One region of the Nonomuraea sp. NPDC049655 genome, then DNA from elsewhere that is predicted to be linked to it. Evidence: riboswitches for the same ligand, from Rfam matches in the RefSeq annotation. Region 1 holds a riboswitch; each other region holds the start of a gene.

What was found. A riboswitch is a leader RNA that binds a small molecule or an ion and turns the genes downstream of it on or off. The one in region 1 is predicted to bind cyclic di-AMP.
Region 2: it holds a riboswitch for cyclic di-AMP, as region 1 does, so the genes downstream of both, ACIBQ6_RS07695 (hypothetical protein) here and ACIBQ6_RS14730 (NlpC/P60 family protein) in region 1, are expected to answer to the same signal.
Region 3: it holds a riboswitch for cyclic di-AMP, as region 1 does, so the genes downstream of both, ACIBQ6_RS49225 (hypothetical protein) here and ACIBQ6_RS14730 (NlpC/P60 family protein) in region 1, are expected to answer to the same signal.
Region 4: it holds a riboswitch for cyclic di-AMP, as region 1 does, so the genes downstream of both, ACIBQ6_RS08655 (C40 family peptidase) here and ACIBQ6_RS14730 (NlpC/P60 family protein) in region 1, are expected to answer to the same signal.

Annotation. Positions count from the first base shown of each region.
Region 1 is NZ_JBITLS010000004.1:164,825-171,717, reverse strand. Features, by position in the region: gene ACIBQ6_RS14745 (winged helix-turn-helix transcriptional regulator) at 1-388, shown strand, start outside; gene ACIBQ6_RS14740 (cytochrome P450) at 378-1,529, opposite strand; gene ACIBQ6_RS14735 (LuxR C-terminal-related transcriptional regulator) at 1,760-1,972, shown strand; gene ACIBQ6_RS14730 (NlpC/P60 family protein) at 2,058-3,101, opposite strand; cyclic di-AMP (ydaO/yuaA leader) riboswitch at 3,108-3,259, opposite strand; gene ACIBQ6_RS14725 (amino-acid N-acetyltransferase) at 3,547-4,116, shown strand; gene ACIBQ6_RS14720 (RDD family protein) at 4,202-5,785, shown strand; gene ACIBQ6_RS14715 (RDD family protein) at 5,892-6,380, shown strand.
Region 2 is NZ_JBITLS010000002.1:506,252-513,144, forward strand. Features, by position in the region: gene ACIBQ6_RS07675 (DUF4388 domain-containing protein) at 1-65, shown strand, start outside; gene ACIBQ6_RS07680 (roadblock/LC7 domain-containing protein) at 98-469, shown strand; gene ACIBQ6_RS07685 (hypothetical protein) at 496-867, shown strand; gene ACIBQ6_RS07690 (alpha/beta fold hydrolase) at 910-1,785, opposite strand; gene ACIBQ6_RS07695 (hypothetical protein) at 1,840-2,547, opposite strand; cyclic di-AMP (ydaO/yuaA leader) riboswitch at 2,723-2,857, opposite strand; gene ACIBQ6_RS07700 (DUF5302 domain-containing protein) at 3,023-3,223, opposite strand; gene ACIBQ6_RS07705 (MDR family MFS transporter) at 3,271-4,725, opposite strand; gene ACIBQ6_RS07710 (PadR family transcriptional regulator) at 4,782-5,279, shown strand; gene ACIBQ6_RS07715 (rod shape-determining protein) at 5,364-6,368, shown strand; gene ACIBQ6_RS07720 (YetF domain-containing protein) at 6,365-6,893, shown strand, end outside.
Region 3 is NZ_JBITLS010000026.1:12,996-19,888, reverse strand. Features, by position in the region: gene ACIBQ6_RS49240 (M50 family metallopeptidase) at 154-1,455, shown strand; gene ACIBQ6_RS49235 (amidohydrolase family protein) at 1,482-2,627, opposite strand; gene sigJ (RNA polymerase sigma factor SigJ) at 2,778-3,686, shown strand; gene ACIBQ6_RS49225 (hypothetical protein) at 3,702-4,679, opposite strand; cyclic di-AMP (ydaO/yuaA leader) riboswitch at 4,685-4,823, opposite strand; gene galT (galactose-1-phosphate uridylyltransferase) at 4,892-5,962, opposite strand; gene ACIBQ6_RS49215 (DeoR/GlpR family DNA-binding transcription regulator) at 5,959-6,738, opposite strand; gene ACIBQ6_RS49210 (50S ribosomal protein bL37) at 6,876-6,893, shown strand, end outside.
Region 4 is NZ_JBITLS010000002.1:698,764-705,656, reverse strand. Features, by position in the region: gene ACIBQ6_RS08680 (ROK family protein) at 1-716, shown strand, start outside; gene ACIBQ6_RS08675 (sensor histidine kinase) at 783-1,916, shown strand; gene ACIBQ6_RS08670 (response regulator transcription factor) at 1,957-2,658, shown strand; gene ACIBQ6_RS08665 (DUF2306 domain-containing protein) at 2,631-3,266, opposite strand; gene ACIBQ6_RS08660 (NAD(P)-dependent alcohol dehydrogenase) at 3,448-4,440, shown strand; gene ACIBQ6_RS08655 (C40 family peptidase) at 4,424-4,987, opposite strand; cyclic di-AMP (ydaO/yuaA leader) riboswitch at 5,018-5,175, opposite strand; gene ACIBQ6_RS08650 (3-isopropylmalate dehydrogenase) at 5,275-6,321, shown strand; gene ACIBQ6_RS08645 (branched-chain amino acid aminotransferase) at 6,522-6,893, shown strand, end outside.

The DNA of each region.
Region 1 (6,893 bases):
GACGGCGGCGCAGCGGCGTGACCAGGCGAGACTCGCCTTCGACGCCTACTTCGCCGAATGCCCTTCCCGCAAGCTGCTCGACCGGCTCAGCGACAAATGGGTCACGCTGGTGCTCAGCTCGCTGGCCTCCGGCGAGCGTCGCTACAGCGACCTGGCCCGGCACATCGCGGGGGTCAGCCAGAAGATGCTCACCCAGACCCTGCGCGGCCTGGAGCGCGACGGCCTGGTGGCGCGCCGCGTCACGCCGCAGGTGCCGGTGCGCGTCGACTACGCGCTCACCCCGCTGGGTCAGAGCCTGATGCCGCTGGTCACCGCCATCAAGGCGTGGGCCGAGGAGCACATCGAGGACGTCGAGGCCGCCAGGGAACGCTACGACGCTACCGCCTGAGCCGCACCGGCAGCCGGGCCAGCCCGCGCAGCACCACGTTCTCCTTGTACGGCGGCTCCGGATCGGCGGCCTCCATCTTCGGCGCCGCCGCGGCCAGCGCCGACAGCGCGATCTCGCCCTCCATCCTGGCCAGCGTCGCGCCCAGGCAGAAGTGCAGGCCGAGCCCGAAGGCCAGGTGGCGGCCGGGCTCGCGGCCGGGGTCGAACCGGTCGGGATCGGCGAACGCGGCGGGATCGCGATTGGCCGCGCCGATCGGCACGAGCACGGCCGAGCCCGCGGGCACCGGCGTCCCGCCGAGTTCCCGGTCCTCCAGCGCGATCCTGGAGGTGAGCTGGACCGGCGGATCGAAGCGCAGCACCTCCTCCACGACCTCCCTCGGGCGCTCGGCGGCGAGGTGCAGCAGGTCGTGCCGCAGCAGGTTCAGCACGCCGTTCGCGATGAGGTTGACGGTGGTCTCGTGGCCGGCCACGAGCAGCAGCACGCAGGTCGCCAGCAACTCGGCCTCGGTGAGCTCCTCGACGTGTGCGAGTGCGCTCAGGAGGTCCTCGCCGGGACGCTCGCGCCGCCGCGCGATCAGGTGGCGGAAGTAGTCGCGGAACTCGTTCCTGGAACGCTCCGTTTCCGACATGAGGGCGTCTGTCAGCATCGGGTCAAGTCCGCGGGCAAGGGCCTCGCTCCATCCGCGGAAGCGGTCGTGGTCCTCCGGCGGCACCCCGAGCATCTCGCTGATCACCATCACCGGCAGCGGGTACGCGAAGCCGGAAATCAGCTCCGCCTCCTCCGGCAGCCGCCCGATCAGGTCGGCGGTGATCTCCTCGATCCGCGGCCTGAGGCGGGCCACCATGCGCGGCGTGAACGCGCGGCTGACCAGAGCACGCAACCGGGTGTGATCGGGCGGGTCCATGAGCAGGAACGACCGGCCGGGCTGACCTGCCTCTTCCTGCGCGGGAGGGGACGTTCCGTGACCGAACCCGGGGTCGCGCAGCACGGCCGCGCACAACTCGTACGTGGTCACGACGAGCAGCCCGCCGCGCGTTCTGAAGATCGGCCCGGCGGCTCGCAGCTCGCGATATCGGACGTACGGATCGCGCACAAATTGCGGATCCGAGGGATCAAAACCCAGCACGTCGGTGGCGCTCATCGGAGGTGGAACCGGGCCGCCGAATTGATCGTTTGGACCGTTCATCGCGGACCACGGCGTGCCTGCATATGCGGAGTACGTCACATATAAGTGATCATGTCAATAGCAATGGTCAAGGGCGCCGATTGTCGCGCTTGACGACCTTTCCGCCATGCGTTTACCTTCACCGAGACGAGCGGCTTTGCTTCGCCTGAAAGGTCCGAGTTCTGCTGTTTGGGGGAGGGCTCCCGGTGGATGTGCTCACAGAAGGCGTTGAGCTGAGCCACGCGGATTTGGCGTTACTGGCCGAGTTGGCCAGGGGAGTGACGGTCGATCGGGTCGGCAGGCGGCTGGATATCAGCGGACGGACCGTACGGCGCAGGCTGAGGGGCATCTGCGACCGCATCGGCGTGGCCACGGCGATCGAGGCCGTGGCATGGGCGGCGCGCCGCCAGCTCATCTAGCGGCGCTCATCAGGTGGCGCGCATCATCCAGTGACGGGGCGAACCGGCGCCGGGCGAACCGGGGCTGGGCGAAGTGGCGCGCGGGTCAGTCCGCGATGCGCACGCCGCCGGCGAACGGCCGCCCGCCGATCGGGGCGACCCGCACGACGTCACCCGTCCGCGGAGCGTGGACCATCATGCCGCCGCCGATGTAGATGCCGACGTGGTGCAGGTCGCTGTAGAAGAACACCAGGTCGCCGGGGCGCAGCTGGTCGCGGCTGACCTGCCTGCCGGCCGTCCACTGGTCGCCGGTGTAGTGGGGGAGCGAGATGCCCACGCGCTGGTAGGCGGCCATCACCAGCCCGGAGCAGTCGTAGGAGCGCGGCCCTTCGGCGCCCCAGACGTACGGCTTGAGCTGCTGGGTGAGGGCCCACTTGACGGCCTGGGCGGCCTTGCCGTCGCCGATGACCGGCAGGTTGACGCGCACGGCCCGGGTGCCGGGACGGCCGGCCTCGCCGACGGCCCGCCGGTAGAGGTTGCTCTCGACCTTGGTGACCAGCTTGGTGATCTTCGAGCGCCTGCTCTCCAGGTCGGTGACGATCTTCTGGACCTCGGCGATGCGGGTCTTGGCGCCGGCCCTGGCCCGCTCGGCGGCCTCCATGGCCCTGGCGAGCTGGTTGACCTCCTCGCCCTGCTGCTGTTCGAGCGCGTACGTGGTCGCGGCCCGGTCGAGGAAGGTCTCGGGGTCGCCGGACTGGGCGAAGGCCAGGGCCTTGTCCAGGCCGCCGGTGATGTAGGCGTTCTGGGCGAGCAGCGAGGCCCTGGCGCGCTTGGCGGCCAGATCGGACTCGCTGGTGGCCAGGATCTTCTGGGCGGAGTCGTTGGCCTTCTGGGCGGCCTTCAGCCGTTCGCGCTGCTCGTTGTACTGCTCGGCCAGCGTCTCGATCTCTTCGTGCAGCTTCTCCACCTGGTCGGAGAGCTCGGAGAGCGACGGCTTCGGGTCGGCGGCGGCGGAACCGACGGGGACGGCGAACAGCATCGCGGCGACGGTGACGCCGATGACGCCGAGGCGGCGTGCGCGCCTGGCCTGCTCCTGGGGGCGGGCGTGCCTGCCCCCGGACTTCCCCGAGCGGTCGAACGTCCGCTTCACCAACCGAGCTCCTCTCATCGACGCCGGCCGGGTTAGCTGACGGGTTCGGGCCGGAGCAGCCCTACCGAGATGGTCGGATTCACCCCAAGTGGTGGCGCCAGGTGCTCGCCGCCGTTGGTTCCCCGGCTTCCCTTGCGGGAATTGGGCGTGTCTTTCCGCGCGCATTACGCGGAGAACATCGTCGCTGGACACTAATGCACTCCGGGTTCACGCTCAACCGGAACTGCCGAGTCTGTAGAGGTTTCACAACTGAAGGGTCACAAGGTGATCTCGTGGGTAGCCGTACGGAAGCGGGCTTCTGCACCTTTTGTCCAGCATTCGGGGTGCTGAGGTCTGGAGGAAAGCTCCAAGTCGGCTCGTGTTCATCTGACCACGGGATGTGATGAGATGCCCGAGACGTGGGATTTAGGGCCGAGCCGTAATGAGATCTGTACCCTGGAGAGCCATGGAGCAGGTGGCCGAAGTGGCAGTCCCCGAGACCGCGGTCGTGGTCAGGCGTGCGCGCACGCCCGACGTGCGTGCGATCAGGCGTCTCGTGGACACCTACGCGGGCGCGGGGCCGCGGCTCCTGGAGAAGGCCACGGTCACGCTGTACGAGGACGTCCAGGAATTCTGGGTGGCCGAGCGGGGCGGGGAGGTCGTCGGCTGCGGCGCGCTCCACGTGCTCTGGGAGGACCTCGCCGAGGTCCGTACGGTGGCCGTCGATCCCGCGTGCCGGGGGCTGGGTGTGGGGCGGCGGATCGTCTCGGCGCTCGTCCGGCAGGCGAAGGATCTGGGGCTGCGGCGTGTATTCTGTCTGACTTTTGAGGTCGACTTCTTCGCGAGGCACGGTTTCCGCCCCATCCAGGGCACACCGGTCTCACCCGAGGTCTACGCCGAGTTGCTGGCCTCGTACGACGAGGGTGTGGCGGAGTTCCTTGATCTGGAACACGTCAAACCGAACACCCTTGGCAACACCCGCATGCTGCTGCATCTGACATCGGGTGACGCGGACCTTGACCACTTGGAAAGGTGATTGTTGATACCTATGTCGATACGTTGGGCAGCACAGGCATGTGTCCTGACACGTGCCACATGCGCACTCGAAGCGAGGTGACACGGTGAGCACCGGACAGCCGCCGTACCCACAGGACGATTCCGGCGAGAACCCCGAGTACGGTCAGCACCACGGCCGTCGGCCCGGCGAGCCCGACCCGGACGTGACTGTGGTCGGCTACCGGGCGGACGATGCCTTCGGCCAGCCCCCGTACGGTCAGCAGCAGCAACAGGGCTATGGCCAGCAACAGCAGTACGGCCAGCAACCACAGCAGTACGGCCAGCAGGGCTACGGCCAGCAGCCCCAGTACGGCCAGCAGGCCGCCCCGGGTCAGCAGGGCTACGGCCAGCAGCCGCAGTCCTCGGGCCAGCAGTACACCCAGCCCGGCTACGGCCAGGAGGCCCAGTACGGCCAGCAGGCCGCCTCGGGTCAGCAGGGTTACGGCCAGCAGCCGCAGTCCTCCGGCCAGCAGTACACGCAGCCCGGCTACGGCCAGGAGGCCCAGTACGGCCAGCAGGGCTACGGCCAGCAGCCCGTCTCCGGCCAGCAGCCGCAGTCCTCGGGCCAGCAGTACGCCCAGCCCGGCTACGGCCAGCAGGCCGCCTCCGGTCAGCAGGGCTACGGCCAGGAGGCCCAGTACGGCCAGCAGGCCGCCTCGGGCCAGCAGGGCTACGGCCAGCAGCCGCAGTACGGCCAGCAGCCGCAGTCGCTACCCGACTACGGCCAGCAGCAGGGCTACGGCCAGGACGCCCAGTACGGCCAGCAGGCCGCCTCGGGCCAGCAGGGCTACGGCCAGCAGCCGCAGTCCTCGGGCCAGCAGTACGCCCAGCCCGGCTACGGCCAGCAGGCCGCCGCGGGGCAGCAGGGTTACGGCCAGGAGGCCCAGTACGGCCAGCAGGGCTACGGCCAGCAGCCGCAGTCCGACTACGGGCAGCAGCAGGGCTACGGCCAGGACGCCCAGTACGGCCAGCAGGGCGGCTACGCCCAGCAGCAGTACGGCGACCAGCAACAGGGTTACGGCCAGCAGTACGGCGACCAGCAGCAGTACGGCCAGGCATACGGCCAGCAGCAGCAGTCGCAGCCCTACGGCCAGCCCGGCTACGGCCAGCCCTACGGTCAGCCCGTCGGCGTGCAGCCTCCGGGCGCTCCGGCCCCCCTGGCGGAGTGGTGGCAGCGTCTGGTCGCGAGGATCATCGACGGCGTCATCCTCGGCGTCGTGAACTTCGTGGTCAGCCTCATCCTGGGCCTGCTCGCGGTCGGTTACGACTCGACGACCGGCCTGACCTCCGGCGTCCTGTCCGCCTTCGTCATCGGCCTCCTGTCGGCGATCGTGACGACCGCCGTCTGGGTGTGCTACGAGTTCTTCCTGACGAAGATGAACGGCCAGACGGTCGGCAAGATGGTCATGGGGATCAAGGTCGTGCCGGTGGGCCAGGCCCTGCCTCCGGGCGGACTCGCGTCCGACCTGGCGATCAAGCGCGCCGGCGTCACCTGGGGCGGCTACATCCTGAGCTGGATCCCGTTCCTCGGCCCGCTGCTCGCCTGGGCGTGCGTCGCGGTCAACGGCGCCTCGCAGCTGTGGGACAAGCCACTGCAGCAGACGTTCGCGGACAAGTTCGCGGGCACGGTGGTCGTGAAGATCAAGTAATCCCGCGTCAGCGTAAAACAGGGGCCGGCTTCCCGCCGGCCTCTGTTTTGTGTGTGCGGGGCGTACCAATATGGGGGGTACGACCGCCGACCGCGTGAGGTGGGATATGGCCGGGACACCGTCGTGGCCGGGCGCCGTGCCCGCGGAATGGTGGGAACGCCTCGCCGCCCGCTTCATTGAGGCGCTGGTCTTCGGGGTCTTCTATTACATTCTGTTCATCGCGCTGTGGGGCGCCTTCCGGACTGTCGGGATGGTCGAGGCGTTCGGCGGACGGCTCCCCGGGCTCTTGGCCTGGTTCCTGGCCGGCCTGTGTTATACGGCCTATGACTGGCGGGCCCATTGCCTGCGCCGGCGGACGTTCGGCCAGGCGATCATGAAGATTCGCCTGGCGCCGGACGACCTTCCGCGTGGCGCCCTGCTGAAACGGGCCCTGGTCTATCCCGGGCCTGTCATGCTGATGGGCATTCCGGTGGTCAATCTGCTGGCCGGAATGCTGCTGTTCGGCGTCGGGCTGCTCATCCTGATCGACAAGCCGTTGGAGCGCGGGCCGCATGACAGGCTGGCCGGAACGCGGGTGGTAAAAGATCTTCGTTGAGGCGTCCACACCTGGGAAGATGCCTTTTCGCAAAATTTTCCCTTGATCCGGTAAGGAGCCTGGAGAGACTGGCATTAGGCTATGGGACGTCCGGGTTGCCGGATGTCGGTGCCCCTGCTCCCTGAGGGCGACTGTGTGTGGCTATGGTCGGTTCCGGGTGAGTTGTCACCTAGGCGTCATGAGCGTCCGGCGTGCTCCCGCAGGTCCCGCAGGTCGCGCCGGGATGCGTATTTAGCGCCCCCGAAACCCTGCTAGCCCTGGAGGCGAGGACGAATGGAAGCCGTAACAGACGTATTGTCAGCGCTCATCCCCCCGGTCGTGGTCGGCGGCGCCTTCATCTTTGGCGCGGTGAAGTTGCTGCGATCGGAGGGCGCCGGGCGACGGGCAAACCGCCAGGATCAGGCCGAGAACCAGAACTGATCTGCCAGTCAGCCGAATCCCCGTAGCGCTGAATTGTCTCCGCGCCTTTCCGGGTATATGTTTGGGCGAGCGAATGAAACAATGCTCCGGGAA
Region 2 (6,893 bases), on a different contig from region 1:
CGGGCGATCCGACCGATCTGACGCTGCTGCTGCGGCTGAAGAAGGCGCTGGAGGAGATGCCGTGAGGTTCCCCTCACGACGCGGGAGGAGGCCACCCGTGGAGCTACGGCAAGAGGTCCTGGCGGAGATGGAGCTCCTGCGCGGCCGCACGCCGGACGTCACCGGCAGCGTCGCGTGCACCGTCGACGGCCTGCGGATCGCCTGCGACCTGCAAGGAGACACCGGCGAGCAGGTGGCGGCGCTGTCGGCGGCGCTGCTCGCGATGAGCGGCCGGATGCTGACCATGGCGGGCCGCGGGGCGTTCGAGGAGACCCTCGTGTCCGGCACCGCCGGGTTCGTGGCCTTCTACGCCGCGGGCCCCACGATCGTCCTCACGGTTCTGGCGGGACCCGGCGCCAACGTCGGGCTCCTCCGGCTGGAGGGCAGGAAGACGGCGGCCTCCGTGGCCGCCGTGGCACGCAAGCACTGACCATCCCCACCGAAGCGGAGGAAAGCATGGCAGGCATGGACGTCTCCCTCAAAGAGATGATGAGCATCGACGGCACGATCGGGGCGGCGATCGTCGACCACGGCAGCGGCATGGCGCTCGGCACGCTCGGCGGCTCGAAGGAGCTGGACCTGCAGGTCGCGGCGGCGGGCAACACCGAGGTCATCAAGGCCAAACTGCGCACGATGGACTCGCTGGGCCTCAAGGACGGCATCGAGGACATCCTGATCACGCTGACCGCCCAGTACCACATCATCCGCCCGCTGACCGGCCGCAGCGGCAAGGGCCTGTTCCTCTACCTCGCCCTCGACCGCAACCGGGCCAACCTGGCCCTGGCCCGGCACATGCTCAAGGTCATCGAGGAGAAGCTGGAGCTCTGACCGGCCCGCGCAGCGAGGCTCCGCGGCGGGTCACGCGGCGGGTCACGCGGCGGGCTCGGGCCGGGCGGGCGTCGCGGAGCCGGTGTGGGCGGTGATCTCGGCGACGATCGCGGGCCAGAGGGCGCGAGGCAGGTCGTGGCCCATGCCGGGGTAGGTGACCAGGCGGGCGCCCGGGATGGCGGCGGCCGTGGCCCGCCCGCCGGCGAGCGGCACGAGCTGGTCGTCCTCGCCGTGGATGACCAGCGCGGGCACCTTCAGCCCGCCCAGCGCGGACGTGCGGTCGCCGGAGGCCATGATGGCGGCGAGCTGGCGGGCCGTGCCGGCCGGGTCGTGGCAGCGGTCGAAGGCGAGCCCGGCCAGCCTGGTGACGCGTTCGCGGTCCAGCTCCCAGCCGGGGGACCCGAGCACGGCCCAGGTCGTCAGCGCGCCGGCGACGACCCCCTCGCGGTCGGTCGCGGGCTTGGCGAAGAGCACCGCGGTGGCCGCCTCGGTCGGCGGGGCCGCCTGCGGGCCGGGCGTGGACATGATCGAGGTCAGGCTCAGCACGCGAGCGGGGTGCCGGATGGCCAGCGCCTGGGCGATCATCCCGCCCATCGAGGCGCCGACGACGTGCGCGGCGGGCAGGCCCAGGACGTCCATGAGCCCGGCGCTGTCGTCGGCCAGGTCGTCCAGCACGTACGGCGAGGGCGCGCCCCATGCGGGCACGCCCTCGTCGTGGAGATGGGTGGACAGGCCCGCGTCGCGGTTGTCGAACCTGACGACGTGGTGACCCTGCTCGGCCAGGAGTTCGCAGAACTCGTCGTCCCAGTGGATGAGCTGGGCGCCGAGTCCCATGATGAGCAGCAGGGGCCTGCCCGCGGGTGAGCCGAAGCTCTCGTAGGCGATCTCGATGCCGTTGGCGGCTGCGCGCTGGATCACAGCGACCAGAATGTCATTCTAGTCGCGAGGCGTAAAGAGCGGTCTGTCCGGAGATCAGTCGTTGAGGAGCTTGCGCAGGCGCTCGCCGCCGAGCACCACGCCGCCGCCGGCCAGCACGAGCACGCCGGCCATGACGGTGCCGCCCATCGCGACGGTCTTCCCGACCTGGCCGCCGGCGGAACCGGCCGCGTCCTCGGCGGGCTTGTCGGCCAGCACCTTGGGAGGCTCGGCCGGGTTGTCGTCGAACCTGCCCCACGCGCCGGTGGAGAAGGCCACGGGGTAGTTCTTCTTGCCCTTGCCGTCGCCCCACTTGGTGATGACGTAGTCGATCTTGATGTGGCCCTGGCCGCCGTTGCCGTCCACGCCGAGCGTGTCGGGGTTGAAGGTGCCGCCGGTCAGCTCGGCGAAGGTCTTGGCGTCGAGGTCGAGCATGACGCCACGGCTGGAGGGCTCGCCGGGGCCGCGGTCGCCCACGAAGAACGGCATCTTCTTGCCGTTGTAGGTCACGTAGCCCTCGGTCATGAGGGGCCAGCTCGGGCTGGCGGCCAGGCCCTTCTGCATGGGCTTGCCGCTGGCGGGGAGGCCGGTGTCGCCGGCCCGGCCGGAGGAGTCGTCCCAGAAGTAGGAGGCCTTCGTGGAACCCTTGAGCAGGATCTTCTGGTCGTCGCCGGTGTCGGCGTGGGCGCCGGTGGCGGAGATCGTCAGCGCGCCCATGGCGGACACGGACAGCAGGGCGAGAGAGCGCAGGCCAAATCGAGACATGAAGCAGTGAAGTCCTTCGCGAGGGGACAGGGGGAACGCGCGTGACTACGGTGCGTAACCGGGCAGAGCGCCGAAAGGGTGGTTACGCGGCGCGTGGGGGAAGTCAGGGAAGAGACCGCTCAGCAGGCGGTCGTCACTACACTGTCCGGGGGTACGACGAGGTGGTACATGCGTGAAGTCCTCTCCATCTCGCCTACCGGGTTAGCTGACGGGTTCGGGCGTGGAGATGCCCTACCGGCACATGGCCGGATTCACCCCAATGAGATGGGTCCCCGGTTCCCGACAAGTCGGGATTCGGCGCCAGCTGTCGTCCCTCTCCTGGTAGGGACTACGCCACCAGCTGGTAATTGGTTAAGACGGTACCCAGAGATTCGGACAAATACAAACGAATCGTCATGAACCGGGTAAAGATCTACCTATCGAGGTAAAGAGAAAGGGGGCACGGCATGCCGTACCCCCTGCTAAATCGGACCTTTCAGCCGCCGCTCTTGCGCCTGAAGGATCTTTTACTCGCTGCCGGACCGTGCGCCCCGTGGATCTTCGACGGGTCCACGCCCCTGCCACCCGCGGCCGAGTCGGCCTGCTGCCCGCGCTTGCGTTCCAACGCCTCGCGGAACTTGCGCTTCATCTCGTCCTCGGGAGTCTCGCTGACTTCCGGCTCCGGTGTTTCCGCCATGAGGACCTCCTGGTTCTGGGGACATCCACAGCTTCGCACGACGTCGCTTACGACGCGAAACCGGCCTCCACTCTGCTTTCCGCCGCGGGCGCCTGCTCCAGCCGCCTGCCGGGCATCATGACCAGCGCGACCAGGGCGATCACCGCGCCCGCCACGCCCAGCGACGGGATGACCACGGCCGCCGCCGAGGCGTGCGCGGCCGCGAGCCCGTGGACCGGCGCGTCCGTGGTGATGACCGACGTGTACGCGGTGCCGGCCAGCGCCAGCGCCACCGAGCCGCCGATCTGCCGGAAGAAGGTGAGGTTGGCCGAGGCCGTGCCGATGTACCGCGGCGCGACGGCCTGCTGCACGGTCACGGTCAGCCCCGACAACATCGGCCCCATGCCGAGCCCGAGCAGCGCCATCCACCCGGCCAGCAGCAGGCCGTCGGTGCGCACGGTGAGGTTCAGGCAGAGCAGGCTGCCGGCCACCAGCAGGAACGGCGCCCCGACCAGCCACGGCTTGTACGTGCGCGTCCTGGACATCAGCGTGCCCATGAGCGCGCTGCCCGCCACCATCGCCAGCGTCATCGGGTAGATCCTCAGCCCGGACTCGGTGGCGCTGACGCCCAGCGCCTGCTGGAAGTAGCGCGGCAGGAACACCACGCCGGCGTACATGCAGAAGGCGGTGAAGAACGAGGTCGCGTTGACCAGCGTGTACGTACGGTCCCGGAACAGGTGCATCGGCATGACCGGGTTCGCCGCCCGCAGCTCGACCAGCACGAACGCGGCCAGCAGGACCAGCGCCAGCAGGATCGGCCCGGCCACGGGCGGGGAGGTCCAGGAGTTGCCGTCCAGGCCCTTCTCGGTCAGGCCGAGCAGCAGGGCGCTGATGGCCACGCTGAACACCGCGATGCCCGCGTAGTCCGGCCGGCCCCCGCCGCCGGTGCCCGGACGGAACGGCAGCCGCAGCACCACGATCGCGATCAGCACGATCCCGAGCGGCACGTTCACGTAGAAGGCCCACCGCCAGCTCGCGTGGTCGGTGAACAACCCGCCCAGGAAGGGCCCGGCCAGGTACGTCAACGCCATCACGCCGCCGAGTGCGCCCTGCACGCGGGCGCCGTTGCGTCCGGGCGGGAACATCTCCATCACCAGGGCCAGCGACAGCGGCAGCAACGCGCCCGCGCCCAGCCCCTGCACGGCGCGGAAGGCGATGAGCTGGGTCATGTCCTGGGCGAGCCCGCACAACGCCGATCCGACGACGAACACCGACATCCCGACGAGCAGCAGCGGCTTCCTGCCGTGCTGGTCGGACAGCCTGCCGTACAGCGGCACGGTCACGGTGGAGGTGAGCAGATACGCCGTGACCACCCAGGTGTAGAGCCGGGTGCCGCCCAGCTCGCCGGTGATGCGGGGCAGCGCGGTGCCGACGATCGTCTGGTCGAGCATCGCCAGGAACATCCCGCCGAGCACCGCCAGCAACACCAGCCCGTTGCCCTTGGTCTTCATGTCATTAGTCACAGGTGAAGATTGATATGTAAGAGCTGACATGTCAAGCCTTCGCTATGCTGGCGGGCATGTCCCTGCGGATCGCGCTCCTCGGCCTGCTCGCCACCAAAGGCCCGGCCAGCGGCTACGACCTGGCCAAGAAGTTCGAGCACTCGCTCAACCACGTCTGGCAGGCGGGGCACACGCAGATCTATCCGGAACTGGTCAAGATGGCCGCCGACGGCCTGGTGACGGTCGAGCACGAGGGCGCCCGGGGCCGCAAGATCTACGCCATCACCGCCGAGGGCCGCGCGCTGGTCACCGAGTGGCTGGTCGGCCACGACCCGTCGGCGACCGTGCGCAGCGAGACCGCCCTCCAGGCGTTCCTGCTGGCCCTGCTCGACACCGGGCAGGCCGTCGCCGTGGTCGAGCGCATCAAGGCCCACTTCCAGGCCCGCCTCGCGACGCTCGACTGCCGGCCCGGGGGCCTGTTCGGCCAGTACGCGCTGTCCCTCGGCCTGCACCAGGCGCGCTCCGGCATCGCGTGGGCCGACGAGACCCTGGCCGCCCTGCGGCACGAAGGGTAAAACGGAACTCTGCGGTTCCTGGTGTTGCGTTGGAGAAGCGCCGGATATACACCCAGGCATGATGCTCAACCTCCCAGTGCGGCGATGAGCCTCCTGGGTCGTGACCTGGCGATCGACCTCGGCGCGGCCGGCACGAGGATCTACGCCAAGGGCAGGGGCATCGTGCTGGACGAGCCGTCGGTCGTCCTGCGCGACAGGCAGACGGGCAGGGTCGTCGGCTTCGGCGCAGAGGCCCTGGACGGCGCGGACGGCGCGGACGGCGCGGACGGCGCGGACGGCGAGACGTACTGGCCGATCAGCGACGGCCTGCCCCAGGACGGCGAGCTCGCCCGGCGCATGATCAGGCACTTCCTGCGCAAGGTGCACCGGCACCCGTTCCCCCGGCCGCGCCTGGTGATGGCCGTGCCCGACGAGTTCACGCCGATCGAGCGGGTGGCGCTGCGCGACGCCGGCTTCGAGGCGGAGGCCCGCGGGATCCTGCTGGTCAAACACGCGATCGCGGCCGCGCTCGGCGCGGGCCTGCCGGTCCGCGACGGCGCCGGGCACATGGTCGTCGACATCGGCCGGGACGCCACCAGGGTCGCCGTGCTCTCCTGCGGGGCCGTGGTCGCCGCCGGAACCGTGCGCGGCGGCGGGAACGCCGTGACCCGCGCGGTCGCCCGCCTGGTCGAGGACGAGCACGGCCTGCTGGCCGACGAGCGGGAGGCCGAGTCGGCCAAGCTGCGCGCGACGCGGGAGCCGACCGGGAACGTGCTGATCCGCGGCAGGGACGCCGGCACCGGCGAGGAGCGCGCGGTGGCGCTGCCCGCGGCGCGCGTCCGCGAGGCGGCCGTCCAGCCGGTCGAGCACATCGTGCGGGCCGCGGAGTACACCATGGAACGCTGCCCTCCCGAGCTGACCGCCGACCTGGGCGAGCGCGGAATGGTGCTGGTCGGCGGCGGCGCGCTGCTGCCCGGCCTGCGCCGGCGGCTGCAGGAGGGGCTGTCCATGCCGGTGCGGCGCGCGGAGCGGCCCAGCGACTCGGTGGCCCTGGGGCTCGGACGCTGCGTGGAGGACCTGGGGCTGATCGCCAAGCTGAGGCGCCGGTGAGCGACCTGTTCGACCTGGGGGTCTCCGTCGCCGACAAGACCGTCAGGACGATCGCCGTCTACGTGACGATCGCCGTACTGCTCCGCATCGCCGGCAAACGCGGCATCGCGCAGCTCAACAACTTCGACTTCGTGGTCATGCTGCTGATGAGCAACGTCGTGCAGAACGCGATCATCGGTCCGGACAACTCGCTGATCGGCGGCCTGGTGGGCGTGGTGATCCTGGTGGCGGTCAACTCGGTCGTGGTGCGGCTGGCGGCGACCGTGCCCTCGGTCGGCAGGGTGTTCGAGGGCACGCCGGTCGTCCTGGCCCGCGACGGGCACTTCATCCCCTCGGCGCTGCGCCGGATGGGCGTCCGGCAGGCCGACCTCAACGTGATGCTCCAGCTCCGGGGGGCCGAGAGCGTCACCGACACCGACCTGGTACGCCTGGAGCCCGGCGGCTCGCTCCTGGTTCACCTGCGCCCCGAGGAGGAGGGAGCCGAACGCGGTGACCTGGAGGACCTGTGCCGGCGCCTCGACCGCA
Region 3 (6,893 bases), on a different contig from region 1:
CGTCCCCCTCCATCGTCTCCCAGGGTGATCGGCTGATCGCTTACTGTCAATGCGGTCCGTTGATTCACCAAAGTGCGGGCAAGCCCGAGGGATGTGCTGAGTTCGACTAGTCTGGGAACGTCGAGACCGTCTGTCTGCCTGGAGCGCGCGTAGATGAACTGGCTCTTTGTCGCCGGGATCCTTCTGTTCCTGGTGGGGTTGATGGTCTCCGTCGGCCTGCACGAGGTGGGCCATCTCGTGCCGGCCAAGATCTTCGGCGTCCGGGTCACCCAGTACATGGTCGGCTTCGGCTCGACGGCCTGGTCCATCCGCAGGGGCGAGACCGAGTACGGCATCAAGTGGCTGCCGCTCGGCGGTTACATCCGCATGATCGGCATGCTGCCGCCGCGTCCCGGCGACGCCCCCGGCAGGCTGCGCAGCGCGTCGACCGGGCCGTGGCAGGGCCTGATCGAGACCGCCCGCGAGGCCGCCATGGAGGAGGTGCGGCCCGGCGACGAGGACCGCGTCTTCTACCGCAAGAAGTGGTGGCAGAAGATCATCATCATGTCGGGCGGCCCGGCGATGAACTTCGTGCTCGCCTTCATCTTCTTCAGCGTCCTGCTGGTCGGCATCGGCCTGCCCAAGACCGCCCCGATCGTGTCGCCCGACACCAACACGTGCGTGATCCCCACCACCGAGGTGCGCAAGACGTGCGCGCCCACCGACGAGCGCACCCCGGCCGCCAAGGCGGGCGTCAAGGTCGGCGACCACATCGTCTCCCTCGACGGCCAGAAGATCGCGACCTGGCAGGACGCCACCCGCCTGATCCGCGGCCACGGCGCCGGCCCCGTCAAGCTGGGCATCGTCCGCGACGGCAGGCCGATGACGCTCGACGTCACCCTCATCGCCCGCGACATGGCGAACCCGACCGACGAGACCAAGATCGACAAGGGCGTCGGGTTCCTCGGCGTCGTGCCCTCCCAGGTCTTCGAGCAGCAGAGCATCGGGCAGGTGCCGGGCTACATGAGCGACCTGACCGGCCGCGTCGTGGGCTCGATGGTCAACCTGCCGGCGAAGATGGTCGGCGTCTGGAACGCCGCCTTCTCCGGCGACAAGCGCGACCCCGAGGGCCCGGTCGGCGTGGTGGGCGCGGGCCGGCTCGGCGGCGAGATCCTGGCCTCCGACATGTCCAACAAGAGCAAGCTGTTCACCTTCGTCAGCCTGCTGGCCGGGTTCAACCTGGCGATCGGCCTGTTCAACCTGATCCCGCTGCTGCCCCTCGACGGCGGCCACATCGCGGGCGGCCTGTGGGAGGGGATCAAGCGCGGCTACGCCAAGATCCTGCGCCGCCCCGAGCCCCGCTACGTCGACATCGCCAAGGTGCTGCCGCTCACGTACGCAATGGCGTTCGTGCTGATCATCATGGCCGGTCTGCTGGTCTACGCCGACCTGGTCAACCCCCTCACGCTCGGCTGACCCGGCCGGCGCGTCACGGGCGGGGGTCACCGCGCCTGGCGCACCCCGCGACGCCAGACCTCGGCGATGTCGCCGACGGCGGTGACGTCCCGGGTGGCGTCGCCCTCGACCAGCACCAGGTCCGCGCGCAGACCGGGGGCGATCCGGCCGCGGTCGGCCAGCCCGAAGTGCCGGGCGGGCACGCTGGTCGCGGCGGCCAGCGCCTCCTCGGCGCCGAGCCCGGCCTCGGTGAGCAACCGCAGCTCGCGGTGCAGGCCGGCGCCGTGGGCGGGCACAAATGGCGTGGCGTCCGTCCCGGCGAGCAGCGGCACGCCCGCGCGGCGCAGGGCCCGCAGCGCGCCGACGGCGTTGGCGGAGCTGCCCGGGCGGGCGCAGTCGGCGGTCTCGACGTGCTGAGCCGTGATCGCCTCGAAGTAGGCCAGCGTGGTCACCACGAAGACCCCCTGATCGCGCACCCGCCCGGCCAGGCGCGGCGAGGCCGGGTCGTCCGGCGTCAGGTCGGTCCACACGTGAGCCAGGCCGTCGACGCCGGCGTCGAGCGCGATCCCCACCTCGGCGGCGGTGACCGCGTGCGCGACGACCAGCAGGCCCGCCTCGTGCGCCGCCGCGGCCAGGGCGGCGGCGACCTCCGCCGTCATGACGGGGAGGTCGGCCCCGTGCACGGCGCCGTCGTCAATGACGATCTTGAGGTAGTCGGCCCCCTCGGCCAGCCTGGCCTGGACGAACGCCGGCGCCTGCGCCGGGTCGGAGACGAAGTCGATCGCCGTGACGTCGAGCCCGTCCAGGACGGTGCCCGCCAGGGCCGTCAGCAACTGGGTCGGGTGCCCGCCCGGGGCGGTGGCCAGCGTGCCGGCGCTGCGCAGGTCGGCCACGTCGTCGTTCTCGGCGGCCAGCCGCCGCTGCCCGGCGAGGATCTGCGGCAGGCAGAACATGTCGAGCTCGGTGGTGACCCCGTACCGCAGGGCCTGGGCCAGGCTGCCGTCGAACACGTGGGTGTGCGCGTCGATCAGGCCGGGCAGCAGCGTCCTGCCCGTGCCGTCCACCTCGGCGTCGGCCGGGTGGCCCGCGCCGCTGCCGACAGCGGCGATCAGGCCGTCCTCGATCATCACGTCGGCCGTCGCGACGGTCTGCTCGCCGTCGAACACCCTGACGTCGCGGATCAATGTACGCATCGAAGCTCTCCCTTGTGAGTCGTGACGCCACCACAGAGGGGCAACCGGCCGGGAACTGTGACATGAGTGGCATAGATCACGCTTGATGCCTTCATGTCACAATCGCCACGCATCGGGGCTCTTCGGTTACGACAGACGAGGAGGCACGCCATGACACCGACCCCGCGGCACCCCGCCGACGCCGCCACCGAGCAGTTCCTCGGCTACCGGGAACTGCTGTTCTCCGTGGTCTACAACATGCTCGGCAGCGTCGCCGACACCGAGGACGTGCTGCAGGAGGCGTGGCTGGCCTGGTCCGCCCGGCACCGCAGGCCGGACGCCGGACCGGTGGAGAACGTCCGGGCCTACCTGGTGCGGATCGCGGTGAACCAGGCGCTCGCCCGGCGGGCGGACCTGAGCCGTCGGCAGGAGACCTACGTCGGCCCCTGGCTGCCGGAACCGCTGGTCACGGCCCCCGACAACACCGGAGGCGCCGCCGAGAGCGGGGAGTCGTTGTCGATGGCGGTGCTGGTCGTGCTGGAGACCCTGTCACCGCTGGAACGAGCGGTCTTCGTGCTGCACGAGGTGTTCGGATTCAGCCACCCGGAGACGGCCGACATCCTCGGGCGCACGCCCGCGGCGGTCCGGCAGCTCGCGGCCCGCGCGCGCCGCCACGTCCACGCGCGCCGTCCTCGTCACCGGACCCAGCCCGACGTGCACGCCGAGGTGACCGAGCGGTTCGCCGCGGCCGCCCTCGGCGGTGACCTGCGGGCCCTGCTGGAGGTGCTGGCGCCGGAGGTGACCTTGTGGACCGACGGCGGCGGCAAGGGACCGGCCACCAGCCTGCAGCCGGTCCACGGCCGGGACCAGGTGGCGGCGCTGTTCATGTCCGTCGCCGCGACGCTGACCCCGGGCGCGGTGGACCTGCGTTACCGGCGGGTGGCCGGCGACCCGTGCGCGCTCGTCTTCTCCGGTGACGGGCCGCTGGCCGTGGTCGTCGTCGATCTCACGCCCGAGGGCGACCGGATCGCCGCCGTCTACTCCGTCACCAACCCCGACAAGCTCACCGGCATCCGCTGAGCCGCCGGTCCGCGGCTAGTTCATCGAGATGTGCACGTGGTCGTAGTGGTTCTCGGTGATGCTGCCGCGGTCGGACATCGAGCGCCAGCCCGAGCCCTGGTTGATGCGCTGCTTCCAGATCACGTACTTGACGCCCAGCTTGGCCTTGTTCTTCAGCGCCCAGTCGGCCAGCCGGTCGCCGAGGGCGTTGTTGACGGCGCTCGGCATGGTGCCGCCCGTGCTCATCATGAAGTCGCAGGCCCGGCCGAGCGGGTGCTCGCCGCTGGAGCCGGACCGGAAGCAGCCCACCTCGTACGGCAGCGAGAAGTTCTTCTGCACCTGCGCGCGCATCAGCCGGGTGCGCGGCGTGATGTTGTCCGAGCCGGCCGGCAGCTCGGGCGCCCAGCTCCCGTCGGACTTCTTGCCCGGCCCGAACGGCACCAGGTCCTGGAGCTTCTTCTTGATGTCGTCGATGACGTCCTGGGCGTCGTCGCGCTGCTCGGCCACCTCCGCCGTGCCCGCCTTCAGCTCCGTCGCGAGCGCGGCGGCGGCCGTGGCGGCCTTCTTCTGGTCGTCGCGGGCCTTGGCCACGCTGTCCACGACCGCCTGCTGCTCGGCGGTGAGCTGTTCGAGCACGGCCGCGCCGCCGCCGTCCGGGGTCATCATGAACGCCGGCAGGGAGGTGTCGCCGTTCTGGTAGCGCAGCCGGGCGATCTCGGCGACCCGCTGCTCGGCCGTGGCCAGCGCCTGCTCGGCGGCGGTGAGCCGCTGCTGGGCCGCGGTGGCGGCCTGCTGGGCCTTGGCCAGCTCGACCCGCTTGAGGTTGTACGTCTCGATGAGCTTGTCGACCTTGCGGTTGAGCTCCTTGAGCTGGGCCCGCAGCTGCGCCTCGGACGGCTTGGGCGCGGCCGCCACGGCGGCTGCCCCGGAGACCGAGGCGGCGGCCGGATGGACGAGCAGGGCGGTGGCGGTGATGAGACCGACGGCGAGACTCGCGGGGGACGAAGCCGCCACGTGGTTGTTCCTCTCCCTCTGCCGGCCGGGTTAGCTGACGGGTTCGGGCACGGGAGCAGTCCCTACCACTTGCGCGGATTCACCCCGGATGCGATGGGTCCCCGGCTCCCGGGCAACACGCCCGGGATTAGGCGTACAACGACCGTTATGGCCGATGTCTAACGGGATATTAGTGGTAGATCACGAGTCATGCGACTTTAATGAGAAACCAATTAGTGATCAATTCGTGATCGCAACATGCGTGCCGCCTCCTCCGGCAGCACGTCGTTGACGAAGGCCCCCATGGCCGACTCCGAGCCCGCCAGGTACTTCAGCTTCCCGGGCGCCCGCCTGATGCTGAACAGCTCCAGGCGCAGGTAGGCCAGCTCGCGACCGTACCGCACCGGCGCCTGGTGCCAGGCCGAGATGTACGGCATCGCGACCCCGAACAGCGCGTCGAGCGCCCGCAGCACCGAGGTGTACAGCGGCGCGAACGCGGCCCGCTCCTCCTCCGACAGCGCCGCCAGGTCGGGCACCTGCCGGTGCGGATACACGTGCACCTCGAACGGCCAGCGCGCGGCGGCCGGCACGAACGCCGTCCAGAGCTCGTTGGCGGCCACCACCCGCGTGCCGGCGGCCTGCTCGGCGGCCAGCACGTCGGCGAACAGGTTGCCGCCCGTGTGCCGAGAGGCGGCCCCCAGCTGGAGCTTGGTGCGCGGGGTCACGTAGGGATAGGCGTAGATCTGCCCGTGCGGGTGGGGGAGCGTGATGCCGATCTCCTCGCCCCGGTTCTCGAAGCAGAACACCTGCTCGACACCCTCCATGCCGGACAGCTCGGCCGTGCGGTCGGCCCACGCCTCCATGACCAGCCTGACCTGCGCGTTGGAGAGCCTGGAGAAGGAGGAGGAGTGGTCGGAGGTGAAGCACACCACCTCACAACGTCCGACACCCGGCCGCACCTCACTCAGGCCGCCGACATCCCCGTAAGTCCCAAAATTTCCGGAGAAAGAGGGGAAGCGGTTCTCGAACACCACCACGTCATAGTCATGGGCCGGGATCTCCGACGCCCGCGTGGCGGATGACGGGCACAACGGGCACTCGTCGGCCGGCGGCAGGAACGTCCGCGTCTGCCGGTGGCCGGCGATCGCGATCCACTCCTCGGTCAGCGGGTCGTAGCGCAGCTCGGAGGCCACCGGCCGCGGATCGAGCGGCCGCCGGTCGATCGCGCTCCGGTCGGCGTCGTCGCGCCGGTCGAAGTAGATCAGCTCTCGGCCGTCTGCCAGGTGGGTGATGGTGCGCTTCAAGGCGTGCCCTCCGCGATGATCAGTTCTCCGGCCCGTTCGGCCAGCTCGGTGCGTGCTTCCTCGGGCAGCCCCGCGTCGCTGATGACCACGTCGGCCTCGGTCAGCTCGGCGATCGTGCTGATGCCGACCGTGTTCCATTTGGTGTGGTCGGCGGGGACCACCAGCCGGTGCGCCGCGGCCACCAGCTCCCTGTCGGTCTCGGACTCCAGGAGGTTGGGCGTGGTGAACCCGGCGCGCAGGCTCATGCCGTGCACCCCGAGGAAGAGCGTGTCCACGTGCAGGCGGCGGATGGCCGCCACCGCCACGGGGCCGACGAGCGCGTCGGAGGGCGTGCGCACGCCGCCGGTCAGCACGACCGTGCGGTCGGCGCGCGGGTTGCGGTGGAAGACCTCGGCGACGGGGATCGAGTTGGTGATCACGGTCAGCTCGGCCACCGCGACGAGGTGGTGGGCCAGCGCCCACGTGGTGGTGCCGGCGGAGAGGGCCACGGCGGTGCCCGGCCGTACGAGGGTGGCCGCGTGCCGCGCGATGGCCTCCTTCTCCTGCTGCTGGCGGGCGGACTTGGCGGTGAAGCCGGGCTCCTCGGTCGAGCCGGGGCCGAGGGCCGTCGCGCCGCCGTGGACCTTCTCCAGCAGCCCGCGCTCGGCCAGCACCTCAAGGTCGCGGCGTATCGTCATGTCGGAGACGCCGAGCTCGCGCACGAGGTCGGCCACCCGGACGCCGCCGCTGCTGCGTACGCGTTCGAGGATCGTCTGCTGACGCTGCTGTGCGAGCACGCCCACCCCTTCCAACAGATTCCACCAAATTATGACACGAGTTTGTTGAGGAATGTTAGGTCGCGGCGTATCGCTTGTGCGGCCCGCGGGCAGGGGAGACCTTGTAGGTCACGATCCCGACCGTCGGAGGTGAGCCCATGGCGAAACGTGCACGC
Region 4 (6,893 bases), on a different contig from region 1:
ACGACATCAACCTGGCCGCCGTCGGCGAGCACGTCCACGGGGCCGGGCAGGGCAAGGCCAACTTCGCCCTGGTGTCCATCGGCACCGGCGTCGGCATGGGCATCGTGATCAACGGCGAGCTGTACGTCGGGGCGCGGGGGGCGGCGGGCGAGGTCTCCTACATCCCGGCCGCCGAGGAACCCCCCGCCTCCGCCCCACCGACCGGCCCTTTCGCGGAAGACGCCGACCCCCTCAAGGGCGGGGCCGACTCCTTCGCGCACGACGCCGACCCCCTCAAGCGCGGGGCCGACTCCTTCGCGCACGACGCCGACCCCTTCACGCACGGGGCCACCGAGGCGGCCACCTCCGCGCCCGGTGTGGTGCGCGCCGCCCGGGCGGCGGGGCTGGAGCTGGAGACGGCGAGGGAGGTCTTCGCCGCCGCCGCCGAGGGGAACGCGGCGGCCAGATCGGTCGTGGAGGCCGAGGGCCGGCGCATCGGCGGGTTGCTGGTGGCCGTGGCCGCCGTGCTCGATCCGGAGGTGATCGTGCTGAGCGGGGGAGTGGGGCGCAACCTCGACCTGCTGGGCGCGTCCGTGGAGCGCCGCATCGCCGAGCTCGGGCCGCTGCGCCCGCGGGTGGTGGCCAGCGCGCTGGGCGACAGCGGCGTGCTGCTGGGCGCGGTCGCCCACGCCAAGTCCCGCGCCTGGGACCTCATCTTCGACGCCCGCAAACACTGACCCCCAGCCCCCGTCTGTGGGACGGGGGTTCGGGGCGATGCGGGGGAGTGGGGGCGCGCTTACGATATGGGGGTGGCCGGCCTCCTTCGTTCCGTGTGGCGCGAGCCTCGTCCTCCCGGCCCGCCCCTGCGGGTGTGGCGCGACTGGGCGCTCGTCGCGGTGCTCGTGCCGGCCGCGGTGATCGAGGGCGTGCTGCGGCCCGACCTCCGCTGGCCGGTGGTCTCGACGGCCGTCACCGTCGCGCTGATCCCCACGCTGCTGTGGCGCAGGACCAGGCCGCTGCTCATGGTCGCGCTCGTGTTCGGCGCCACGACCCTGGCCCCGCTGCTGACCGGTGGCGAGCCGGTGGAGACGTACACGCTGGCGTTCGTCACGATCGTGCTCTACGCGCTGTTCCGGTGGGGTTCCGGGCGCGAGGCCGTGATCGGGATGGCGGCCGGGCTGGTCGCGGTCGGCCTGTCGCTGGTGTCCGGACGCATGGCGCCCGGCGACGTCGTCCCGGCGCTCGGCGTGCTGGTCGCGACCGTCGGGCTGGGCAGCGCCTTCCGCTACCGGGCCGGCGCGCGGCTGCGCGAGCTCGACCAGGTCAAACTGCTCGAACGCGAACAGCTCGCCCGCGACCTGCACGACACCGTCGCTCACCACGTCTCGGCCATGGCCATCCGCGCCCAGGCGGGTCTGGCCACCGCCGCCTCCGAGCCGGGCGCGGCCACCGACGCGTTACGGGTGATCGAGGCCGAGGCGTCGCGCACGCTCGCCGAGATGCGGGCCATGGTCCGGGTGCTGCGCAGGAACGAGCCGGCGGAGCTGACCCCGGGCCGCCACCTCGACGACCTGCGGCGGCTCGCCGGACGCCCGCGCGTCGGCCCGGCGGTCGAGGTGGAGATCGCGGACGGGCTCGGCGACCTGCCGCCCTCGGCCGGCGCGGCGCTCTACCGCATCGCCCAGGAGTCGATCACCAACGCCCGGCGGCACGCCCGTCACGCCACCCACATCACCGTCCGGGTCACCGCCGACGACGCCGCCGTACTCCTGACGGTGAGCGACGACGGCGACCGCGCCGGCGGGGTCGCCGCCCCCGGGTACGGCCTGATCGGCATGATCGAACGCGCCGCCCTGCTCGGCGGCACCTGCGAGGCCGGCCCCAACCCCAACCGGGGCTGGACGGTCACCGCCGCCCTGCCGAAGGAGACCGCATGAAGGCCCGGCGGGAGGCCGCGGACGTGCGGAAGGAGGCGGTGTGAGCGACCGGCGGGAGGCCGCGGGAAGCGACCCGGAGGGCACGGCGGCCATCCGGGTGCTGGTCGCCGACGACCAGGAGATCGCGCGTACCGGGCTCAGGATGATCCTCGACGCCCAGCCCGGCATCGAGGTCGTCGGCGAGGCCGGCGACGGCAGGCGGGCCGTCGAGCTGGCCCGCCGCCTGCGCCCCGACGTGTGCCTGTTCGACATCCGCATGCCCGGCCTCGACGGCATCGCGGCCACCCGCGAGCTGGCCGGGCCCGACGTCGCCGACCCCATGGCGGTGGTCGTGATCACCACGTTCGACCTCGACGAGTACGTCTACGCCGCCCTGCGCGCCGGAGCCAGGGGTTTCCTGCTCAAGGACGCCGGCCCGGCGCTGCTCGCCCAGGCGGTGACCGCGGCGGCCGGCGGTGAGGCGCTCATCGCCCCGAGCGTGACCGCGCGCCTGCTGGCCGCGTTCGCCGGAGCCGGGCGTACGGAGGCGCCCGCGCAGCCGGTCGAGGCGCTCACCGGCCGCGAGGAGGAGATCCTGCGCGCCGTGGCCCGCGGCCGGACCAACAGCGAGATCGCCCGCGAGCTGCACATCTCGCTCAGCACGGTCAAGAGCCACGTCGCGAGCCTGATGACCAAGCTCGGCGTGCGCAACCGCGTCGAGATCGCCATGTGGGCCTACGAGACCGACCGCGTACGCACCTGACCTCTGAGGGTTCTGCGGACGACCCACTCGGCCACCGCCAGGTTGATCACCCAGCCCGCGCCGACGAGCAGCGCCCGGCCGAGCTCGCCGGGCGGCCCGAAGGCGGCCAGCCCGAACGCCAGGGTGAACGCCTGCGTGCCCGCGCCGAGCCCGATCGCGTACCCGCGGGTCATCCAGGCGCGATGCCGGGCCACGTCGCGCCGCCGGATCGCGGCCAGGCCGAGCAGGAGGCAGGCGGCCATGGCCGTCCCGAACAGCAACCGGAAGGCGGCCAGCAACATCCCGTCGCCGGCGGGAAGGTCGGAGAAGAGCGTCAGCCACACCCCCGACAGCGCCGCGACCAGCCCGCACGCCACCAGCACCCGCCCCGCCGCGCGGTGCCACCCCGGCCGCCCGGCCCGGAACCGGGCCTGGAACTGGAACGTGCCGAGGACGCAGAACACCAGGGAAGCCGGGATGTGCAGCAACACCGGCACGGGCATGGCGAAGAAGCGCGCGTTGTCCGCCGCCACGGGGGCGCCGGCGGCCAGTTCGGTCACCCGGATTGCGCCGGCGACCAGCGGGACGACGCTGAGCGCGACCAGCCCGGCGGGTGCGATCCATCTCATGCCTGAGAGCGTGCCGCCCGCGCCCGTGCCCGGTCATCGCGCGGACGGCCGGTCCTGGTTCGCACCATCGGCGGGCGGGCCGTCGTACTTTCGGCCATCGAGCCGTCGCCTTTCGACCGTTGAGCGTCCGCGCAGGTCACGCCCACACTGGCGGCACATCAGCGGCACGAGGGAGAAAACGATGAAGGCGTACGTCCTGCGCTCGTTCGGCTCGCCCGACCAGCTCGTCCTGACCGACGTCGAGCGGCCCGTGCCGCGCGACGACGAGGTGCTGGTCCGGGTGCGGGCCACGTCCGTGCAGCCCTACGACTGGCACTTCATGCGGGGGGAGCCGTACCTGGCCCGGGTCATGGGCGGCGGGGTCGGGCTGCGCCGGCCGCGCATCGCCGTCCTCGGGGCCGACGTGGCGGGGGAGGTCGAGGCGGCCGGCAAGGACGTCACGCTGTTCCGTCCCGGCGACGAGGTGTACGCGATGTCGCTCGGGGGCGGCTTCGGCGAGTACGTCTGCCTGCGGCAGGGCGAGGTGGCGCCCAGACCGGCGGGCCTGTCGTTCGAGCAGGCGGCGGCGGTGCCGATGGCGGCCAACACCGCGCTGATCGCGCTGCGCGACGAGGGACGCCTCCAGCCGGGCCAGAAAGTGCTGGTCAACGGCGCGTCCGGCGGCGTGGGCACGTTCGCCGTGCAGCTCGCCAAGGCGCTGGGGGCGCACGTCACGGGCGTGTGCAGCGGGCGCAACGCGGACCTGGTCCGCTCGCTCGGCGCGGACGACGTCATCGACCACACCAAGGAGGACTTCGCGGCGTCGGGCCGGCGCTTCGACCTGCTGCTCGACGTGGCGGGCGGCCGCCGGCTGGCGGACTGCCGCCGCGTGCTGACCAGGAAGGGCACGTACGTGCTGGTGGGCGGGCCGGCCGGCCGCTGGGTGCAGCCGGCCGGCCACATGTTCGCCGCGCTCGCGTCGGGGCCCTTCGTCCCGCAGCGGATCGTCAGGGCGGACGTCGTCCGCTGCGGGAGCAACAGGGCGAACCTGCTGACGCTGACCGGGCTGATCGAGCGGGGCGCGGTCACCCCGGTCATCGACCGGACCTTCCCCTTCGGCGAGCTCCCGGCGGCCGTCCGCTACCAGGAGGAGGGGCACGCCCCGGGGAAGGTCGTCGTCACAGGGTCGCGGTGAGCATGGCGGGGGCGGGGGCCTTCTGGAGCTGCTTGTAGTCGGCCCAGCGCTTGACGCCCTTGGGGTCGGGGCGTACCGCGCCGACGAAGGCCTGCCTGCGCCACTGCGACAGGCGTTCCTCCTTCACCACGTCGCCGGTGTGGGGGGAGTGGACCATGTAGCCGGGCTTGGAGATCATGCCGACGTGGCCGAGGCCGCTGAAGAACACCAGGTCGCCTGGCTTGAGGTCCTTCCAGGCGATCTTCCTTGAGAAGGCGCCGTACTGCTCCGCGGCGGTTCTGGGGAGCTCGATGCCGGCGTCCTCGTAGGCTCGGAGCATGAGGCCCGAGCAGTCGTAGCCCCGTTCGCTGGCGCCGCCCCACACGTACGGGGTGCCGCGCTTGTCCATGGCGTATTCGAGGGCGACCTTCCAGGCCGGTTTCGGCACGTGCCGTTCCTGGACCTGTTTCACCTGGGGGCCGGTGAGGGTGATGGAGGGGGTGGGGGCGGCCGGAGCGGCGGGAGCCGCGGGGGCGGCAGGCACGAGACCTGCGGCGCCCGCTGCCACCGCCACAAGGATGGCGATGCTAGACAGGGGACTGTCCTTCCACGTGGCCGACCGGGTTAGCTGACGGGCTCGGGCCTGGAAGTAGCCCTACGGCGGCTCCTCGGGGGAGGCGCAGCCGATTCGCCCCGGGGGGAAAGGTGGGTCCCCGGCTCCACGCAGCGGCTGCGTGGATTAGGCTCGTCGAACTCTAACGAAACGGTCAAAAGGTCGCAATCCCCCCAAAACGGATTGTCCGGTTGTTGAGATGATGTGTTCGTCAGCCGAGACGAGCCGGTAAGGTACCGCCCATGGAGTCGCGTAACATCCGCCTGGCCGTCATCCCCGGGGATGGCATCGGCGCCGAGGTCGTAGCCGAAGGGCTCAAGGTCCTGGAGGCCGTGGGCACGAAGATCGAGCCCACCCACTACGACCTGGGCGCAGCCCGCTACCACCGCACCGGCGAGACCCTGCCCGACGCGGTGCTCGAAGAGCTGCGCGGCTACGACGCGATCCTGCTCGGCGCCGTGGGCGACCCCAGCGTGCCGCCCGGCATCCTGGAGCGCGACCTGCTGCTCAAGCTCCGGTTCGAGTTCGACCACTACGTCAACCTGCGGCCGGTCAAGCTGTTCCCCGGCGTCGAGACCGCGCTGGCCGGCGCCACCGCCGAGCACATCGACATGGTCGTCGTCCGCGAGGGCACCGAGGGTCTCTACGCGGGCACCGGCGGCGTCATGCGCCGCGGCACGCCGCACGAGATCGCCACCCAGGAGTCGCTGAACACCGCCCACGGCGTCGAGCGCGTCGTGCGGTACGCCTTCCAGAAGGCTCAGTCGCGGCCCCGCAAGAAGCTCACGCTCGTCCACAAGACGAACGTGCTCACCTTCGCCGGCGACCTCTGGCAGCGCACGGTCGACCGCGTGGCCGCGGAGTTCCCCGACGTCACCACCGACTACAGCCACATCGACGCGGCCTCGATGTTCTTCGTCACCCAGCCCGAGCGCTTCGACGTGATCGTCACCGACAACCTGTTCGGCGACATCATCACCGACCTCGGCGCCGCGATCGCCGGCGGCATCGGCCTGGCGGCCAGCGGCAACATCAACCCCGAGCGCACCTCGCCGAGCATGTTCGAGCCGGTGCACGGCAGCGCGCCCGACATCGCCGGTCAGGGCAAGGCCGACCCGACCGCCACCATCCTGTCCGTGGGCATGCTCCTCGACCACCTCGGCCTGCACGCCGAGGCCGCCAAGGTCGAGCAGGCCGTGGCCGCCGACATCGCCGAGCGGGTGACCGGCCGCGCCGGCCGCACGACCAGCGAGATCGGCGACGACATCGCCGCGCGAGTAGCCGGCTAGGACCGCCTAGCCCCGCACGCGCCTGGCGGTCCGAACACGGACTGCCAGGCGCTTTTTCGCGTTCGCCGGATCTAACCACCCCAACTGCCTCTTGCCATCCCAAATCGCGAGACACTAGGAAGTACGAATACTGCTCGCGGGCAGTAGCTAACAGAATCAGCTTTCGAAGTCGCAGATTCGTAGAGAGAAGGACCTCCGTCATGACCATCGCTCAGAAGCTCAGCTTCGACGTGCAGCATTCCGACCACGCTCGCACCGCGGCCGAGCGGGAGCAGGTACTGGCGAACCCCGGATTCGGGCAGGTCTTCACCGACCACATGATCTCGATCGACTACACCGACGGCGAGGGCTGGCACGACGCCCGGCTCATGCCGTACGGGCCGCTCTCGCTCGACCCCGCGACCTCGGTCTTCCACTATGCGCAGGAGCTGTTCGAGGGCCTGAAGGCGTACCGGCAGATCTCCGGCTCGATCGCGACCTTCCGGCCGTACGCGAACGCCGCCCGCTTCAACCGCTCGGCCGAGCGCATGGCCATGCCCGAACTGCCGGAGGAGGCGTTCGTGGAGTCGCTG